2 regions of the Bacillus sp. A015 genome follow, and region 1 is predicted to be linked to the other one. Evidence: riboswitches for the same ligand, from Rfam matches in the RefSeq annotation. Region 1 holds a riboswitch; the other holds the start of a gene.
What was found. A riboswitch is a leader RNA that binds a small molecule or an ion and turns the genes downstream of it on or off. The one in region 1 is predicted to bind glycine.
Positions count from the first base shown of each region.

Region 2: another riboswitch for glycine. It lies ahead of gcvT (glycine cleavage system aminomethyltransferase GcvT); the one in region 1 lies ahead of ACSLGF_RS12380 (amino acid permease).

Region 1 is NZ_JBSPZB010000014.1:267-10,168, forward strand. Features, by position in the region: gene ACSLGF_RS12380 (amino acid permease) at 1-1,233, opposite strand, end outside; glycine riboswitch at 1,396-1,475, opposite strand; gene ACSLGF_RS12385 (LacI family DNA-binding transcriptional regulator) at 1,749-2,771, shown strand; gene ACSLGF_RS12390 (MFS transporter) at 3,191-4,372, shown strand; gene ACSLGF_RS12395 (quinate/shikimate dehydrogenase) at 4,391-5,293, shown strand; gene ACSLGF_RS12400 (MFS transporter) at 5,333-6,526, opposite strand; gene ACSLGF_RS12405 (aldehyde dehydrogenase family protein) at 7,208-8,668, shown strand; gene ACSLGF_RS12410 (pyridoxamine 5'-phosphate oxidase family protein) at 8,856-9,317, opposite strand; gene ACSLGF_RS12415 (non-oxidative hydroxyarylic acid decarboxylases subunit D) at 9,407-9,631, opposite strand; gene ACSLGF_RS12420 (non-oxidative hydroxyarylic acid decarboxylases subunit C) at 9,631-9,902, opposite strand, start outside.
Region 2 is NZ_JBSPZB010000002.1:233,632-243,533, forward strand. Features, by position in the region: gene ACSLGF_RS02820 (SA1362 family protein) at 1-337, shown strand, start outside; gene ACSLGF_RS02825 (patatin-like phospholipase family protein) at 334-1,209, opposite strand; gene mntR (transcriptional regulator MntR) at 1,520-1,954, opposite strand; gene ACSLGF_RS02835 (lipoate--protein ligase family protein) at 2,040-2,876, opposite strand; gene ACSLGF_RS02840 (rhodanese-like domain-containing protein) at 3,097-3,477, shown strand; gene gcvPB (aminomethyl-transferring glycine dehydrogenase subunit GcvPB) at 3,520-4,980, opposite strand; gene gcvPA (aminomethyl-transferring glycine dehydrogenase subunit GcvPA) at 4,973-6,319, opposite strand; gene gcvT (glycine cleavage system aminomethyltransferase GcvT) at 6,336-7,433, opposite strand; glycine riboswitch at 7,539-7,634, opposite strand; glycine riboswitch at 7,638-7,745, opposite strand; gene ACSLGF_RS02860 (DEAD/DEAH box helicase) at 7,996-9,666, shown strand; gene ACSLGF_RS02865 (YqhG family protein) at 9,681-9,902, shown strand, end outside.

The DNA of each region.
Region 1 (9,902 bases):
GGCAGCAAAAAGCACAAGAACACAAATATTCACAAAAGGTGTGAATGGCGCTTTAAAGGTAGATGCTGCATGCAGTTCAGGACGTGTTTTTTTATATTTCAGGTGACATATTAAAATAATACTCCATACCCAAATGAAACAAATGGCACTGATTGTTGTCACAATGCCAAAGGCTTGTTCAGGAATCAGCTTGCTTAAAAGAGCCCCGACAGATACCACGATCGTTGAAACAAACAGTGCATTGCTTGGGACAGCGTGCTTATTCAGACGGCCAAAGGAGGATGGTCCCTGCTTTTGATGACTGAGATTATACAAAATACGGCTCGTCGAGAACATGCCGCTATTACAAGCGGAAGCCGCAGAAGTCAGGACAACAAAATTAATGAGCCCCGCTGCTACTGGTATACCAATCAGTCCAAAGGTTTTCACAAAAGGACTTTCTGATGCACTGAGCTCGGTCCATGGGTTGATACATAATAATACAAAGATCGCACCCACATAGAAAAATAGAATTCTTAATGGAATTTTATTAATCGCAGACGGAATGTTTTTTTGTGGATTTGCTGTTTCTGCTGCGGACACGCCAACAAGTTCCACTCCCACATACGCAAAAATCACCATCTGGAATGACAATAAGAAGCCTGTGACACCATTTGGAAATACCCCGCCATGTGACCAAAGGTTCGTGACCGTCACAGGCCCGGCATCTGTTTGAAAACCAATGATTAAAAGAACAACCCCAACGCCAATTAGCAGTAGAATCGTAATGACTTTAATCAGTGCAAACCAAAATTCCATTTCTCCAAAAAGCTTCACCGTTAATAAATTAAACCCTAGTAAAATCAACAAACAAATGATTGCAGGAATCCATTGCGGAATGTCAAACCAATACTGCACATACACCCCGACCGCAATGACATCAGCCATCGCTGTCATAATCCAGCAAAACCAATACGTCCAGCCAGTTACAAAGGAAGCCCATGGGCCAAGATAGTCCTCTGCAATATCGGTTAATGACTGATAGCCCGCCCTTGATAAGAGCAATTCTCCAAGTGCCCTCATGACAAAAAAGATGGCCATTCCGACAATTAAATAAGCAAAAATAATCGACGGACCTGCCAATTGAATGGCCTTTCCAGAGCCTAAAAACAGCCCTGTTCCGATGGTTCCGCCTATTGCAATTAATTGAACATGACGGTTTGATAAAGCTCGTTTTAATTCTTGTTGTGCCAATGTCAACGCCCTCCTCCGACACGATCCTATACTAAAATAATGAACCTTCAAAAAGTCCATAAAAAAAGAGATTGGATGCGCTCCAATCTCATGGTCATAAAAGAATAGCAAAATAGAGAAAAGCAATACATGGCATCATCCATGCATCACAAATACAATATTTCGTACTCTTCTGTCCTTTTGCCTGAGATTGTGAACCCTTCGGCGCCGCACGTACATGCGGTCTCTCCAGAAGCTGCTCCTGCCATAGTGTGACCCACAGCAATCATAGCCTTCGTTATTTACTTAAAATGTTGCTATTTCTGAATAATTTTATATTTTACGCCTCTAGAAGAAAGCTGTCAATGGTAATCTTTTAAGATTTTATCTCCTCCCTATTTGACTCAATATGACTTCACTTCATCAACACCCCCTGATAAGGTATAATAAATCAAAAGATGTTCGGCTCGTTTGATGGAGAAATCCATCCTGACCATGAACCAAGTTAGGCAATCCATTGAAGTTGGTGAAGATAAATGAAAAAATTGAACAAACAGCGTGTCACATTACAGGAAGTCGCCCGGCATGCCGGTGTCTCGACCTCAACGGCCTCACTCGTTGTTCGAAACAATCCTAGAATCTCTGAAGCCACTCGAACAAAAGTACTGCAATCCATGGAGGATTTAGGATACGTGTACGACCGCGTCGCTGCAAACATGCGGTCAAAAAGCTCCAATATTGTGGGTGTTATCGTCACGGACATTTCAAACACCTTTATTTCTGAGTTTTTAATCGGCGTGCAAACCACACTTGAATCACTTGGCTATACCGTTTTACTTGGTACAACCTTTGACAGTGTCGATAAGCAGGAACGGCTCATTTCCACAATGGTAGAGCACCGGGTTGGCGGGATTATTTTAAACCCAGCTTCGAAAAGCTCTACTCGGACGGTCAAACAGTTAAATCAAATTCGCACCCCAAAAGTACTGGCAAACCGTGAATTAGCGGATGTGCGCTGTGACTATGTCGGCGCTGATTATGAACAAGGCGCTTGGATGGCGGTACATCACCTTCTTCAAAAAGGACATCGACGTATTGCCTTTTTAGGCGGCATCAAGTCCTCATCGACTTGGATTGAACGCATGAAAGGTTTCAAAAGAGCCCATGATGAGGCAAACCTGACGATTGATGAATCTCTTATTATCGATATGGAACCTACCCGTGAAGGCGGGAAAGAAGCCCTTACCCAAGTCATCGACCAGCCCGAGCCTCCTACTGCTATTTTTTGCTTTAGTGACTTAGTCGCGTTTGGGGTCATTCAGGAACTGACAGTACGTGACATCAAGCCTGGTGAAGACATCGATGTTGTTGGATTCGATAACATCCCTGAAGCGGAGATGTATCATCCGCCGCTCACCACTGTCTCATCATTCCCACGATCCATCGGGGTAAAAGCAGCGAACCTTTTATATCATAAAATGAACGAGCAGGATGAAGAGCTGCAGCGATTGATCCTAAAGCCTCAACTTCATATTAGAGAAACCTCTACATCATCATGAAAGGGAGAATTGCATGCAGCAATTCTCTTTTTTTTATTGATCAAGTCAACCATTTCTTTATTTCATTTTTCTTTTTTTACATCACAAAGTCATAAACTTGACACATTTAAAGCGCAGGAGTATATTTATCACGTTGCTTCTTTTAGTATATCGTTATACCTAATTCGTCATACTGTTATTTTTATTTAACAACAGTTGAAATTGATAATTTCTGATTCTGATCAAATCATGAAGATACACTTTCTTATCAAGAGTGTTGTTATTTTTTATTTTTAGTAGAACGATGTACTTAATGGAAGAACAGATGAATATTCATTATTTTTTCATCAATCACACAAAGGGTGTTGTGATGGGCTTGATATTACAAAGGTAAACAAAGAATTTGACCCAAAAAGGGTTTTAAATATAGGAGTGGGAACATGAAAAATCCTTATATTAAATCGTCACTTGGCATGTATTTAAACTACTTCATGCTCGGCATGATCAATATTATTGTGGCATCCAACATGGAAAGCTTATCTGAACGCTACCATGTGGATATTCCGAAAATCAGCTTGCTTGTATCGGCGATCGGAATAGGTAAACTGATTGCTCTCTTTTTCTCTGGACGGTTAGCAGACCGCTGGGGACGTAAGCCTGTCATTATTACAGGAAACTTTCTTTACTTATTATTCTTAATCGGAATTCCAACGACAACGAATTATACACTCGCTTTTATCTTTGCGATTTCAGCAGGGATTGCAAACTCACTGCTTGATTCAGGGACATACCCTGCTCTAACAGAATCGTTTCCTAAAAAGGCAAGTTCAGCTTCTGTTTTAGTGAAGGCGTCCGTTTCAATTGGAGCGACTGTTCTTCCATTTATCTTGGCGTTCCTTATTGCACATGACATCTTCTGGGGCTGGGCGTTCTTTGGACTAGGACTTCTTTATTTACTCGTAGGGATTTACTTGATCTTTATGCCATTCCCGAACCATAAGCAAGTCTCTTCACAAGATGATCTTCCAGTGCAGGAACAAATGAAGGAAGAACCTAAAATGGTTGGTGAAGGCTTAGCTGTTGTGCTCATGGGATTCACGTCTACTGCATTGTTTGTCGTATGGCAGACGTGGCTTCCGCAACTCGGGTTAAAACTGATTGGACTTGGCACAGGACAAGCGACGCAGCTTCTTTCTTATTTTAGTATTGGTGCCCTTGTGTCTGTTCTATTACTATCGATCGTATTAGATAAATTTATTTCACCTATTATGGTCGCCATTATTTACCCAATTGGGGCATTCCTTGCAATGTTTTCACTATTTCAAATCGAAACGTACAGCATTGTGATTGTCAGCACCTTTTTCTTAGGATTATTTACAGCAGGGATCTTCCAGCTGGCCATGAGTATTATGATGAAATTATTCCCTACAAACAAAGCAACGGTTTCATCATACGTCAACATTGCGGCAAGCTCAGCGTTTATTCTTGTGCCGCTCATTACAAGTGGGTTGGTCAGCACGTACGATATTAAAATGACGTTATTTTTCGATATGATCATTGCGGTCATTAGCGTATTGTTAGCAGTCTTTGTTTTAGGACGCATGAAAAAATTGTCTAGATAATAAAAGGAGATGTCAATTATGACAAACATACATGAACGAAATATTGATGGAAAAACAAAATTAGTCGGTCTTCTTGCTACACCAATTGGACACAGCCTGTCACCACGGATGCACAACCTTGGATACACATTAACAGGTATCAACTACGCTTACCTAGCCTTTGAAGTAGGAAATGATGAACTAGAAGCAGCAGTAAACGGAATGAAAGCGATGGGTGCAGCTGGATTTAACGTATCTATGCCAAATAAAATGAAAGTGCTGGATTACTTAGATGAACTAGATGATTCTGCGAGATATACACGTGCAAGCAACACTGTTGTGAACAAAGATGGCAAGCTGATTGGCTACAACACAGATGGTCTTGGTTACGTGAGAAACTTGATTGAACATGGCGTTGAACTAGCTGGACAAAAGGTAACACTTGTTGGCTCAGGCGGTGCTGCGACACCGATTGCCATTCAACTTGCACAATCAGGTATTCGTGAAATTAGTATTTTTGCTCGTCAAGATCAATACTTTGTTCAAGCGGAAGAAAATGTGAAGTACATCAATGAAGAGATGAAATCATTCGGTGTCAAAGCGAACATTTTCCCACTTGAAGACAAAGACGCTTTCCGCCGTGAAGTAGCTGAAAGTGCGATCTTAGCAAATGGGACAAGCCTTGGAATGAAACCATTAGACCAGCTTAGCATTATTGATGACACGCTTGATGTACTGCGTAAAGATTTGATCGTGACAGATGTTGTGTACAACCCGCAAAAAACAAAACTTCTTGCTCAAGCACAGGAAGCGGGTGCCAAAACCATTAACGGTCTTGGAATGATGCTATGGCAAGGTGCTCTTGCTTACAAACTCTTTACTGGTGAAGATATGCCAGTTGATCAAGTGAAACAGATACTTTTTGAAAACGACCGTTTCTAAACAAAAAAGACGACTTCCTGAGTGGAGGTCGTCTTTTTTTTATTCATGTACCATGATTTGGCGGTATCGATACAGGATATACATTGCACCAATAATGGCCACAACAGCCACAACCGCATCGAACATAAAGATCTGTAAAATGGTCGAGTGGCTTTCAATCAAACCTGTTACGACCGGGATGACGATGGCCGACACCCCGCCGGCTGTTGAGATAATCCCTGTCATCGTTCCTTTGTTCTTCCAGAAGAATTCAGCCATCACCGTTAATGTCAGCTGAAAGACACCAGCCGTTGAAAATCCCAATACAAATGAATTGACAGTTCCTATGACTGGGGATTTTACGACCAGTAGCACACAGATAGAGGCAAGTGTCATGATTGGATAGATCAGCAGCACCGTGACCGGACGGACAATGCGGCGCAAAAGAAATGCGAGCAATAAAACAGACAGCAACCCACCCATGCTATAGTAACTAAGCAGCTTCACTGCACTGCCAGAAGCCATCCCCAATATGGCCTCACCGTACGTAGGAAGCCAAATTTGCGGCAAGGCGTACAGACCATTTGATGTAAAGCTGATCACAATGAGTGCGATCCCTTCCCTCCAAAACGTAGGCTCTGACGTGAAGCGTGGAAGTCCGTCATGCTCGGTCACCTGAACTTGCTCCACTTTGCGATGATTCGGAAATGGCAATGTCCAGAGCATCAAGACATTCACAAGATAGATCAGAGCAGGAACAAAAAACGCAATGCCATAAAATAAATCATGCTCCGCTAAAAAGAAAATTGCCAGCGGCAGAATGGTCGCCCCAATTGAAATAAAGGCTTTCACCATCACATTCGCAGATCCCGAGTTTTGCGGAAAAGCCTCCATTAAGGCTGGATACGTCCCTGCATCCATCGCTGAATTCGCCACCCCTGCCAAAATCGCAAACGCAAAGGCGATTTGATAATTTGGAGACAATGGGATCCCGATGAGGAACACCGCCATCAGCACACCTGAAACCAAAATCACCGGCTTTCGGCCAAACCGATCTGACAGCACGCCTGATAGACCATACGTGAGCACCCTGCCAATGCCGAGTGCCGAGATCATATAACTAATTCCCGCACTATTGGTATCTAACTGTTTGATTAAAAATGGCATATTTGAAGCCAATATAATATTGACCATACCTAATAAAAAATAATTGATATAAAGACTAGAAGCCGTTTTCACATACGGATTCCTCATGCTGACACACCCCTCAACACCATCGCAATGAAGTGACAAATAATGGTTACGCTTACAAGATCTCATGTGTGAGGAGGAACAGCTTCGCAACCTTCACGTTCAAACATCTCATCATCTCATGCAGCTCACAGCCTACATGCCCTTCATTTATCAAGCATCTCTTCAAATTTTCACTAGCTCTTATTTTATATGAATGTGAAAGGTAATGATAGTGAATTGCTTAAATTTGAGGGGAATGATTGTAGAGAGAAATCCCCTGAGGCATGCAGGGGCCTTTTTGATAATGGATATGTTATTGATCATTGTCGTTTTATGATAGATTTATTAATCCACATACAATGAATGTCAACTAAAAGGGGATATATGTTGGAAATTAAGGCGGCTGTTATTGAGAAACAAGGTGAAGAATTTGTATTTGAGCAATTAAATCTAGAAAACCCAAAAAGTATTGTTAAAATTAGCTAATAATTAAGACAGGAAACCTTCCACTTTATACTGGGAAGTTTTTTAATTAAATCGCACTTTAAAATAGCATTTAGCACTAAGTTTCAATCTTTTATGAAGGGAAAATAAGATACTTAATAGGTATTTTATTTATATAAAATAGATATTTCCCCTCTAAATATCTATTCATTATAATTAAATAATGGCTGAAATTGATAGACACAAGGGGGAATCATTGTGGATTTATTTGCAAAGAAAATAAATCAATATATCGATGGACAATGGAGAAAAGGTTCATCGAATAAAATTAAGAAAATTTTTAATCCTTATACTTCTGAGGTAATTACTGAAGTAAATATAGCTTCCGAAGAGGATCTTCACTCTGCATACCAAGCTGCAAAGGAAGCTCAAGACAAGTGGGGGAAAGTGTCAGCTTCTAAAAAGGTGAGCATTCTTCAAAATGCATATAGTTTTTTTGAAAAACGTAAGAATGAAATAGTTGAAACTCTCTGTAAAGAGGCTGGAAGTTCCTTGGTGAAAGCCACTATTGAAATTGAAGCTACCATGAATATCTTGAAAAAATCCATGGACTATCCATACCAACTAGAAGAGAGATCAGAATTCCCTGCTTTAATAGAAAACAAAACAAATTATGTATATCGAGCACCTATAGGGGTAGCCGGAATTATAAGTTCGTTTAATTTTCCTCTTCACTTATCTATGCGGTCTATTGCTGTTGCCATTGCCACAGGTAATACAGTTGTACACAAACCAGACTTGCAAACGGCGTTATCAGGTGGGGTCGTAATCGCAAAAGCTTTCGAAGAGGCGGGTCTACCAAAAGGAGTTTTTAATCTAATCTTGACAAATGTAAAAGAAATTGGAGACTCATTTATCGAACATCCAATTCCAAAAATCATCTCCTTTACAGGTTCAACTGGAGTCGGACGCCATATTGGTTCAATTGCTGGAAAAAACCTTAAAAGAACAGCCTTAGAACTTGGTGGCAACAATCCATTTATTGTAATGGAAGACGCAGATATTGACCAAGCTATAGACGCTGCAATTTTCGGTAAATTTTTACACCAAGGGCAAATCTGCATGATTATTAACCGTATTCTCGTTCATCGTAATCTTTATCATACCTTTATTAAAAAGTACACTGAAAGAGCAGCTTTATTAAAATGCGGGAACCCAGCAGACCCTTCTGTAGTGATTGGACCTCTAATTAATGCTAAACAAGCTGATCATGTAATGTCTATCATTGAAGAAGGAAAAAATGAAGGCGCCAAATTAGTGTTAGAAGGAAAAAGAGAGGGAAAGCTTATAACGCCATTTGTATTTGCAGATGTCAATAACGACATGAAGATTGCACGCAGTGAAATATTTGGCCCAGTGGTGTCAATCATTCCTTTTGACAATGAGGAAGAAGCAATACATATCGCAAACGACACTGAATATGGGTTAAGTGCTGGCATATTTACGAAAAACATTGAAAAAGGAATTAAATTAGCAAGACGCATTGAAAGCGGAATGGCTCATGTGAACGATCAAAGCGTAAATGATGATAGCCTGGCGCCATTTGGTGGGGAAAAGGCCTCTGGACTTGGACGATACGGGGGCCAATGGGCTTTCGAAGAATTTACACGAGTTCAATGGATTTCTGTACAAAATCAACCAAGAAAATATCCTTTCTAAAGCGAAATATAGGGATTCACCCATCTACAAACTTCACTATCAAATAAATGAAGCAAGGTATGGACAAATAGAAATTGTCTATACTTTGCTTCATTTAATCATAGTTTGACTCTTTATTCTTTGTCCCATATAATCAATCATCTGTAAATACTTCTTGAACCTTTAGTTGTAATATTGTTATGATGGATTATTTCATCAAATCTTCGACTGTATTTTTCCAACGTTCAACTACTTCTTTCTCGTTTAATAATTCTATATTGATGCCAGAAGTTATTTTTGCATATTTTGCTACATCCTCACGAGCTAAAACAACCTGAGCAGAAAATCTTTCCCTTTTATAATTTCTGTTAGGCAGCTCTTGAAGTCTTCTCAAAAAAAGTCGAATATAATGAGCCTTCCCTTGATAAACAAGGACTAACGTCGCTTTATTCGTACGAATCATATTAGACGCAGTAGATGTGTTTGGCCACAATCCTATTCTTAACTCCTGATGATTAACGGCTAGGATTTCCCCAACACTAATCATTGCATTATGAGGCCAACCATCTTCGCTTACTGTCATTAACATCATTGCTTCATGTTGTTTTTCTAATAGACATGTTCCATTTAATAACTCAAACACCTCAGTAGACAATTCCGTTCTATTCATGTTAGCACCTTTCCTCACTATGATGTGTAAACTATTCTACTATTTAAGAAGATCTCTATTCTTAAAATAGAGATCTTCTTATTTTTAAATTAATCTATTAACTTTGGTACTGGAGGAATCTGGTCTAATTCTTTAAATTTAGCCGGGTCTAGCTTGAAACGTTTATCATATTTTTCAGGGTCTGTTATATTAGGCCCTTCTGTATTTCTCCAAGATAAGGTACAAGTATCACAAATATAAACTTCCCAAACATCCTTAACAGGAGACTTTGTTAATAAGCTTACTTTTTCAGATTCACATCTTGGACACTTCATTATTGATTTCCTCCCTTTTTCATTAAGTCACGGAGAATTGCAGACCACTCTTCTGCTTTTTCTGGAGTAGCCAAAAGTTCAGTATCCCGTGCAATGTCAGGTGCAACTGGAGTTGTCGCATCGATTACTAGCTTTGTATGCATACCAGCAGGATCAGAAGACGGATCTAAAGGCATTCCTGGTGCATATGGAATTTTGAAAACATCTTTGTCTGGACGTACTCGTGTTGTTAAGGCCCACATCACTTGCTCTAAGTTAAATGGATCCACGA
Region 2 (9,902 bases), on a different contig from region 1:
GTATTTACTCACAACGAACCCAGGCAGACTCTTTACGATGCTGCTATCAGTTGTGATCATTGGAGCGGTTGTGTTTTTCCTATTTAGATGGCTGATGAATCGAAGAATTGGAACAGAAGGCAATCTTTATCGTAAAGCAGTCAAACAATCAAAACGTCGCTACCAGCAGCAGCCTAAACCAAAAACGAAAAGCCAGATGAAAAATCGGGTCACTCATTTGCGAAGCGTGCCGACTGACCACAAGTCTAAGCCCGTCCTTCTCAAAAAGAAAAGCCAAACACAATTAACTGTGATTGAAGGCAAAAAAAACAAAAAGAAGAATCGCGCCTTATTTTAAAATGTCCAGCTTTTTAAAAATTGCTCGGCCTTCTGTCTACCTAGATCGACGAGCGCCCTTTTCTTTTCTGTCATGAGATGAAAATCAGTGGCAATAACGTGTTCTACAGGAATAAAAATAATATGACGTTCGTGTTTTGTGGCGATATGTCTTTCGTCATGAGCACCACGCATCGTTTCAAAAAGAGCGCCAAACAGTTCAAACGCATTGCGGATGGAGTGTTGAGGGCGTTCTTTTTCGTTTGGGGTTAACGTAACACCAACAAACGGTCTTTTTTTCTCTTCAGCAAATAACCAAATCGGGAAGTTGCTGAGGACTCCGCCATCAACAATGGTACAAATGCCTTTTGAAGACTTTAGTTTGACTGGCTCGAAAAAATATGGCAGGCTGCAGCTCATGCGAATGGCACGTGCAACGGAAAACCGTTCTGGATTTAATCCATATGAAGGAAGGTCGTCTGGCAGGACGAGGATTCTTCCATTTGTTAAATCAGAAGCGACGATTTTGAGCGAATCTTTTTTGAGATCCCCAAATACGGTAACCCCTTTTCGTTTTAAAACATCTGTGAGCCATTTTTCCAGCCGGTCTCCTTTGTAAAGACCAAGACGCCAATAAATGGATACCCACCTGAGCATTTTAAACGGGATGAATTGACACCTTCGGTCAAGCAATTGATGGTCATCCATTTCATCTAAAAGCTCCCGAATCTCCTGACTCGTAAAACCTGCTGCGATGAGTGAAGCAATGATCGCTCCAGCACTTGTACCAGCAAGGCGGACAAATTGAAATCCTCTCGCTTCAAGCGCCTCATAAGCACCTGCAAGCGCTGCACCCTTAATGCCTCCACCTGAGAACACACCATCTATCTTCATTAAGGAGCCCCCTTTTTATCTCACACTATTAATAGTGTAGGAGCATTTGCTTTCAATTAGAACTTTATTCAAAAAGGACACCCATGCTGAGGGTGTCCCTTTCAGCGTGTAGACAAACCCTCGCATTCGGTGTCAGTCCTGCGTGTCGGTGCTCACGAATGTCAAATTCGCTCCGCTCCGGTACTCGTCCTTCCTAGACTTCAAAGGTTTTCTATCACGCTGAAAAGAAGACAAAGGGCTAAAATAAAGATCATTTTAGCCCTTTGTCAACAATCTGAAAGGACACCCATGCTGAGGGTGTCCCTTTTTCTTAAGATTCTTGATTTGTTTGTTCGTTTTTCTTTTGAATCGCTTTCAGCTGTACAGATCGCTCGTCGTTTTCTTCAAAGAATTGAACAAGATCGCCGATGCGGTCAATGCTGTTCCAGCTGAGATGATGCTCAATGCCTTCTACATCATCATAAATTTTCTCTTCATCTACACCAATGATTCTTAAAAATTGCTCTAGTAGTTCATGTCTGTATACGAGACGTTTTCCAATTTTTTTGCCTTTCGGGGTTAAAATCAGACCACGATATTTCTCATAAATAAGGTATTCATCTTTATCTAGCTTCTGAACCATTTTTGTTACAGAGGAGGGATGGACAGCGAGGGCTTCTGCAATATCAGATACTCTGGCATATCCTTTTTCTTCTATCAGCATATAAATTTGTTCAATATAATCTTCCATACTAGGTGTAGTCATAAAACCCCTCCAAAATGCACCTTTACTTAATAATCATAACAATTCTACACCATCGCCCATTAAAAAACAAGAAGTGTCCATCGTCTTAACGCTTGTAATTCCAATCATCTGAGGCATATTTCGTTTTGGCGAGATGGTGGACAAACGCTAATTCTTCATCTGTCAGTTCATAAGGCACAAGCTCGATATTTAATCCTTTTTCAAACCCTCGTTTAAACGCAACACGTGCATCGTCTAATGTACATGTTCGATCTGAAATTTCATTGATTGCGACCGCCTTGTTTTTAAAGCTGCGCTGCATCCGCTCTCTTACCCGGTCGTTTGGATAAAGAAACAAATCGAACAATTTGTCCTCATCAAGGTCAATTAAGATCGAGCCATGCTGAAGGATCACACCTTTTTGTCTCGTTTGAGCACTGCCTGCTACTTTTCTGCCTTCTACAACAAGCTCGTACCACGAAGGGGCATCAAAGCATACAGACGATCTTGGGTTTTTTAAGCTTTCCTTTTCTTTTTCTGTACGAGGAATGGCAAAATACGCATCGAGTCCCAGTTCTTTAAAGCCCTCTAAAATGCCTTCTGAAATGACACGGTACGCCTCTGTCACTGTCGCTGGCATCTCTGGATGCTCCTCTGACACAATCACGCTGTAGGTCAGCTCCTGATCATGAAGAACCCCCCGCCCTCCTGTTGGTCTGCGGACAAATCCGAGACCATAGCGCTTGACTGCTTCCATGTTGATTTCTTTTTCAACATGCTGAAAATACCCAACAGACAATGTTGCCGGATTCCATCCATAAAAACGGATCACAGGCGGGATGAGCTTCTCACTATGCCAATAAAGCAAGGCTTCGTCCATTGCCATGTTAAAGGCAGGGTCTTGGTTTCCTGTATCAATGAAACACCATTTCTCTTTTTGCATATAAAAATCCCTTCTCTTTTACGTAGTCAATGTTAGATGATGGTGGTGACCACCGATTTTCTCTCTTCATCAGTCTATCAAATAGGAAAGGAATTGAAAATAATTCTTACCTTTTATGATGACAAGTTTCTTTTGCTTTACTATAATAGTATTTGTCTAAACCGTACCATCAGACAGGCCACTGTGCTGATGCTCAAGAAGGAGTCGAGTCGTATTGCCAATATTCAACTATATCGTCCTCTCACTTTGTGGACTTTTCGTTCTTTATTCCATCGGCAGTTACATTTATCAGCAGCGCATTATGAAAACGCTGACGGAAGAAGAATTCATTAAAGGTTACCGCAAAGCTCAACTCATTGATGTGAGAGAGCCAAATGAGTTTGAAGGCGGACATATTTTAGGGGCAAGAAACATCCCCATTTCACAACTAAAGCAGCGAAAAAATGAAATACGTCCTGACAAGCCTGTTTATCTCTATTGCCAAAATAATTTGAGAAGCGGGAAAGCAGCCCAAACTTTACGTAAAAACGGATGTCGTGAGATTTATAATTTAAAGGGCGGCTTTAAAAAATGGGGCGGCCGCATCAAAACGAAAAACTAACAAAAAAGACTCTGGGAGCTAGCCGCCCCCTTTGAGTCTTTTTTATTTTCTTTCAAAAACAAGAACTGGATTCCGCGCAGCCTTTGTTTCGTCCATTCGTTTGACAACCGTTGTATGCGGCGCTTCCTGCACAACTTCTGGATTCTCTTCTGCTTCTTTTGCAATTTGAATCATCGCTTCAATGAATGCATCAAGTGTTTCTTTTGATTCTGTTTCAGTTGGTTCGATCATGATACATTCCTCTACATTCAGCGGGAAGTAGATCGTTGGCGGATGATAGCCAAAATCAAGTAATCGTTTGGCAATATCAAGTGTCCGCACACCTAGTTTCTTCTGACGTTTACCTGAAAGGACAAATTCATGCTTACAGTGACGATCAAATGGTAAATCGTAATGAGCACATAAGCGGCGCATCATATAGTTCGCATTTAACACAGCATTATCTGTTACAGCCTTTAAGCCGTCTGGACCCATAGAGCGGATGTACGCATATGCCCTGACGTTAATGCCAAAGTTGCCATAGAACGGCTTGACGCGTCCAATTGATTGTGGACGATCATCATCAAAATAAAAACGACCTTCCTTCTTCACAAGCACTGGCTTTGGCAAGTACGGAATCAAATCCTTTTTCACTCCAACTGGACCTGAACCAGGACCTCCGCCTCCATGTGGACCTGTAAAGGTTTTATGAAGATTTAAGTGAACCACATCAAATCCCATATCTCCTGGTCTTGCTCTGCTTAAAACGGCATTCAAGTTCGCTCCGTCATAATAAAGCTTACCGCCAGCTCCGTGAACGATTTCAGCCATTTCTAAAATGTTTTCTTCAAAAAGGCCGAGTGTATTCGGGTTTGTCAGCATAAGAGCCGCTGTTTCTTCATTCACAACACGGCGTAAATCCTCTAAATCAACAAGCCCATTTTCATCAGATGCAACGGTAATCGTTTCAAACCCAGCCACTGTCGCAGATGCCGGATTCGTTCCATGAGCAGAATCCGGCACGATGACTTTTGTTCGCTTATGATCTCCTCTTGCTTCATGGTACGCACGAATCATCATGAGCCCCGTCCATTCGCCATGTGCACCTGCCGCAGGCTGTAATGTCACTGCGTCCATCCCTGTGATTTCTTCAAGATGGTCGCCTAGGTCATAAAGTAATTCTAATGCTCCTTGCACAGTGTCTGCTTCTTGAAGTGGATGAATTTGCGAGAAGCCTGCAAGGCGTGCAACCTTTTCGTTAATCTTTGGGTTATATTTCATCGTACAAGAGCCAAGAGGGTAAAATCCGGAATCAACTCCATGATTACGTCTTGATAGTGCCGTATAATGGCGCATGATATCAAGCTCAGATACTTCCGGAAGCTCAGCATCCTCATGACGAATGTACGTTTCATCAAATAAAGCCGGGAGCTCCTGTTCGGGTACATCTAAATCAGGCAGGCTATAACCAATTCTTCCTTCTTTGGATAATTCAAAAATAAGCGGCTGATCTTGTTTATTCATGGCGATCCCCCAATTCCTTGATGAACGTATCAATTTCTTCTTTTGTTCTTAGCTCTGTCACGGCTACAAGCATGTGCTGCTGAAGCTCTGGGTAGTCTATCCCTAAGTCATAGCCGCCGATGATCCCTTTTTCAAGCAATCGTTTATTGGCTTCTTTTACAGGCTCATTTAACTTGATCACAAATTCATTAAAATGGGCTCCTTCTACATCAGCCTGAAGCCCATGTTTTTCCGCCTGCGTCTTGGCATAATGGGCTTTTTGCACGTTTTGATAGGCGATTTCTTTTATGCCTGTCTTTCCAAGTGCCGTCATCGCAACAGAAGCGGCTAACGCATTTAATGCCTGATTCGAACAAATATTTGACGTCGCTTTGTCTCTTCGAATGTGCTGTTCACGTGCTTGAAGGGTCAGCACAAATCCACGAACGCCATTTTCATCTTCTGTTTGACCGACTAAACGCCCTGGAACTTTTCGCATTAATTTTTTCGTCACGGCAAAATACCCGCAATGAGGTCCGCCAAATGCAGCCGGAATGCCAAACGGCTGTGCATCACCAACAACAATATCTGCCCCCAGTTTTCCTGGCGGCGTCAGTAAACCGAGTGCAAGCGGATTACTTGAGACAATGAACAGGCTCTTTCCTTTATGGGCAATCGGTTCAATCTCTTTTAACGGTTCGACTACACCGAAAAAGTTTGGATATTGTACAAGAACAGCTGCTGTTTCGTCGCAGACGGCCTCTTCTAATGCCGCTACATCCGTCTGCCCTTTTCGCGCAGGTACCTCAACTACTTCAATATGCTGTCCTTTGGCATATGTTTTCAGCACCGCTCTTGATTCAGGGTGAACCGACTCAGAGACAACAATTTTCTTTTTCTTTGTATGTCCTGCAGCCAGCATCGCCGCTTCAGCTAATGCGGTTCCGCCATCATACATCGAGGAGTTGGCAAGATCCATGCCGGTCAGCTCAGCGATCATCGTTTGAAACTCAAAGATGGCTTGCAATTCACCTTGCGAAATCTCGGGCTGATAAGGTGTATACGCTGTATAAAATTCAGAGCGTGAGATGACGTGATCTACAATGACAGGCTGATAATGATCATACACACCAGCACCAAGAAACGATGCATAGGAAACAGTATCCTTATTCTTTGCAGCTAAGCGAGATAATTCCCGCACAAGCTCTGTTTCAGATGCGGCTTCTTTGATGTTGTATGCTCCTTTGAATCGTACTTTCTCTGGGATATCTGAAAAAAGCTCATCAATCGACTGAACGCCGATGACATCCAGCATTTCTTTTTGATCTTGCTCTGTTTGCGGCAAATACCTGTGCTTCATCCTCTATTCCCCCTCGTTATTTGGCTCTTTTATAAAATGGTGTGGCGACGATTTTGGCTTTTAGACGTTTTTTACGAACTTGTACTTCCACCTCTGCCTGAAGCTGCGCCTCTGATGTTTCGATCAAAGCAAGCCCGACATTTTTCTTTAACGTTGGAGATTGTGTACCCGTTGTGACAATTCCAATCTGCTTCTCTCCTGAAAAGACCGGATAGTCTGTACGCGGAATCCCTTTATCAATCATTTCAATGCCGACAAGCTTTCGCTTCGTTCCTTCTTCTTTTTGCTTTTTGAGCGCTTCTTTCCCAATAAAATTAGCTTCTTTATCCGTTTTGACAGCAAAACCAATCCCGCCCTCTAATGGGGAAATATCCTTTGTGAGCTCCTGACCATAAAGCGGGAGTCTTGCTTCAAATCTCAAGGTGTCACGTGCACCGAGCCCGCACGGTATTAACCCTTTAGGCTGGCCCGCTTGTAATAAAGCCGACCAAATGTGCACTGCATCTTCTGACTGGCAGTAGATTTCAAAGCCGTCTTCTCCTGTGTAGCCAGTTCTTGAAACAAGCACCTCTTTTTGAGCGACCTCAGCCTGTGATAAAAACGTAAATGGCTTGAGAGATGTCACCTCTTCGCCCGCCACATCCTTGATGATGTCAGCAGCAAGAGGTCCTTGAAGTGCTAGCAAGGCGATTTGATCAGAGACGTTTTTGATCAATACGTCATCCTCCCCCTGATGCTTGAGCAGCCAATCCACATCTTTTTCGATATTTGATGCATTAATGACAAGTAAATAGTTGTTCTTTTCTTTTTGATAGACGAGCAGGTCATCCACCGTCCCGCCATCTTCATAACACATGGCTGTATATAGTGCCTTACCATCCGTCAGCTTAGACAGATCATTGGTTAATAACCTTTGTAAAAAAGGAAGGGCATCTTGACCTTTGACTTCCACCTCACCCATGTGAGACACATCAAAAAGCCCTGCTTTTGTTCGAACAGCTTCATGTTCTTCTTTAATGGAAGAAAATTGGACAGGTAATTCCCAGCCCCCGAAGTCAATGGTTTTTGCGCCAAACGTTTCATACGCATGAAAAAGCGGTGTTCGTTTCAACATCAATCGTTTCCCCCTTTTTTCTTACAGTGCAGATCACAAGCTGAATTTTCAGAAAAAAATCACAGCAAAAAAGGACAGAGAGCTCCCTTTTTATCAAAAAGAAGTCTCTGTCCTTGCACCTGAAAGTTTACAGCACAACATCATTGTGCGTTTTCCCCTTTGGTGGTTTGCTAAAAAACAATGAGCAAACACTCTCCAGAGTTGCGTCCGGTAAGAGTACTTTTGCCTGAGAGATTCACTGAATCAATTCAGCTTGCTCCTTCGGCGCCTGCCAGTGCAAAATAACCGCCAAGTCTCTCCCCATACCATCATCCGCTCATATTCTTCACATTTATTGGACATACTATCAAAATGGGTGACTTATTTTCTAGATCACTTACCAACATCCTACCACTAGAAATGGATCAAGAGCAACAGAAAAATCATTAACATTTTTAAAATAAATGTTCAATATCGTTCGCTTTTATTGAAATATACAGTCTTTTAAAGACCTCTTAAAAAATGAAGCGTTTAAAAACAGAACGTTTTTATCATAAACCGACTAGAAAGGCAGGCGATGACATTGAATATTCAAACGATTTTTGATCAGGAATGGGCAAGTGAATTTCAGCAGCGGCTTTCAGCAGACGGTCCCTGGGCGAACTGGGATATGTACCGATTAGCGACGCAGGTTCAGAAAGTCACGGCGATTGATTCATTCGAGGGTTTGCAAGCTCCTACGCACCTACCTGACTTCACTCCTTTAAAACACCAGCTCGAAGCAGCCAGAAGAGTCGTAGAAGAGATGAACGGGAAAGCCATTCTAGCAGATGAAGTGGGACTTGGGAAAACTGTAGAAGCAGGACTCATTATCAAAGAATACATGATTCGTGGACTTGCCAAAAAGATTCTCATTCTCGTCCCCGCCTCCCTTGTGTCTCAATGGGTGCAGGAGCTGCGGACGAAATTTTACATTGATGCTGTCGAACAAAAAAAAAGCTATGTGTGGGAGCAGTGTGACGTCGTGGTTTCCTCAATTGATACAGCCAAAAGACAGCCGCATCGAGACACGATTTTATCTATCGCCTACGATATGGTTATTATTGATGAAGCACACAAACTGAAAAACAATAAAACGAAAAACTATGAATTTGTGAGAAATCTAAATAAGAAGTTCTGCCTGCTGCTTACAGCTACGCCTATTCAAAACCGAATCGGAGAAATTTTCAATCTCGTTTCCCTTCTGAAGCCAGGCCATCTTGGGAATGAACATCAGTTTAAAGATGTTTTTGCCAAAAAGGACTTGCAGCTTGAAGATCATGATCGATTGAAACAGCTAATCAATAAAGTGATGATTCGTAACCGAAGAGAAGACACTGGCATCGAGTGGTCAAAACGGCATGTCAAGACGATTTCCATTCATTTCTCTCCGACAGAGCAAGCGTTATATGATGAAATCTGCAAGCTGAAAGAGAATCCAGCTTATACAAAGCACATGTTTTCAATCATGACCTTGGAACGGGAATGCTGCTCAAGCCGTGAGGCGGTCTATATGACGATAAAAAAAATGCAGGAAGAAGAAAAACACATTTTAGGATCTTCTGCCATTGCGCAAATCATGGAGAAAATCAACCAAGTCGAGCAAAATTCAAAGGCGCTGGAAGTCGTCAAACTCATTCAGCAGTTAAATGAGAAAGTGATTATTTTCACTGAATATCGTGCGACACAAATTTATTTACAATGGTTTCTTCAGCAAAACGGCATTAGCTCGGTTCCTTTTCGAGGCGGCTTTAAGCGGAGCAAAAAAGACTGGATGAAAGATTTATTTAGAGAACGGGCTCAAGTATTAATTGCTACAGAAGCCGGCGGCGAAGGGATTAACCTTCAGTTTTGTAACCAGATCATCAACTACGACCTTCCGTGGAATCCGATGCGTCTAGAACAGAGAATTGGACGTATCCACCGCCTTGGCCAAGAGCGGGATGTCCACATTTACAATATGGCAACGAATGGAACAGTCGAGGAACATATTCTAAAGCTTTTATATGAAAAAATTCAGCTGTTTGAAAACGTCATTGGCGATCTAGATGATATTTTAACGCGAATTGATATCCAAGATGCCGAAACAGAATTGCATCATATACTCTTTCAGCACGAATCTGACGGAGACATGAAAAAGAAATTAACCCAGTTTGCTTCTTATTTAACAGAAGCACAAACACCGCTTTTAGAAAAAAGGCAGCAAGGCTCATAAAGGAGAGTTGATCAATGGAGCAGCGTCACATTCATACATTTCTTCTCCGTTTCTTTCAGGCGAACCAATGCGACATATTAGAAGAAAGTGCAGGACATATGACAGTCCAACTGACAATCGAAATGGATAAATTGATTATGAACCGCCCTTTTTATTGGCACTGGCTCGAAAAAACGGGCGGTGTACCTGAACCGCGGCAATTAACCTTAATCACCGATCAAAAAAAAGCCGGTGAC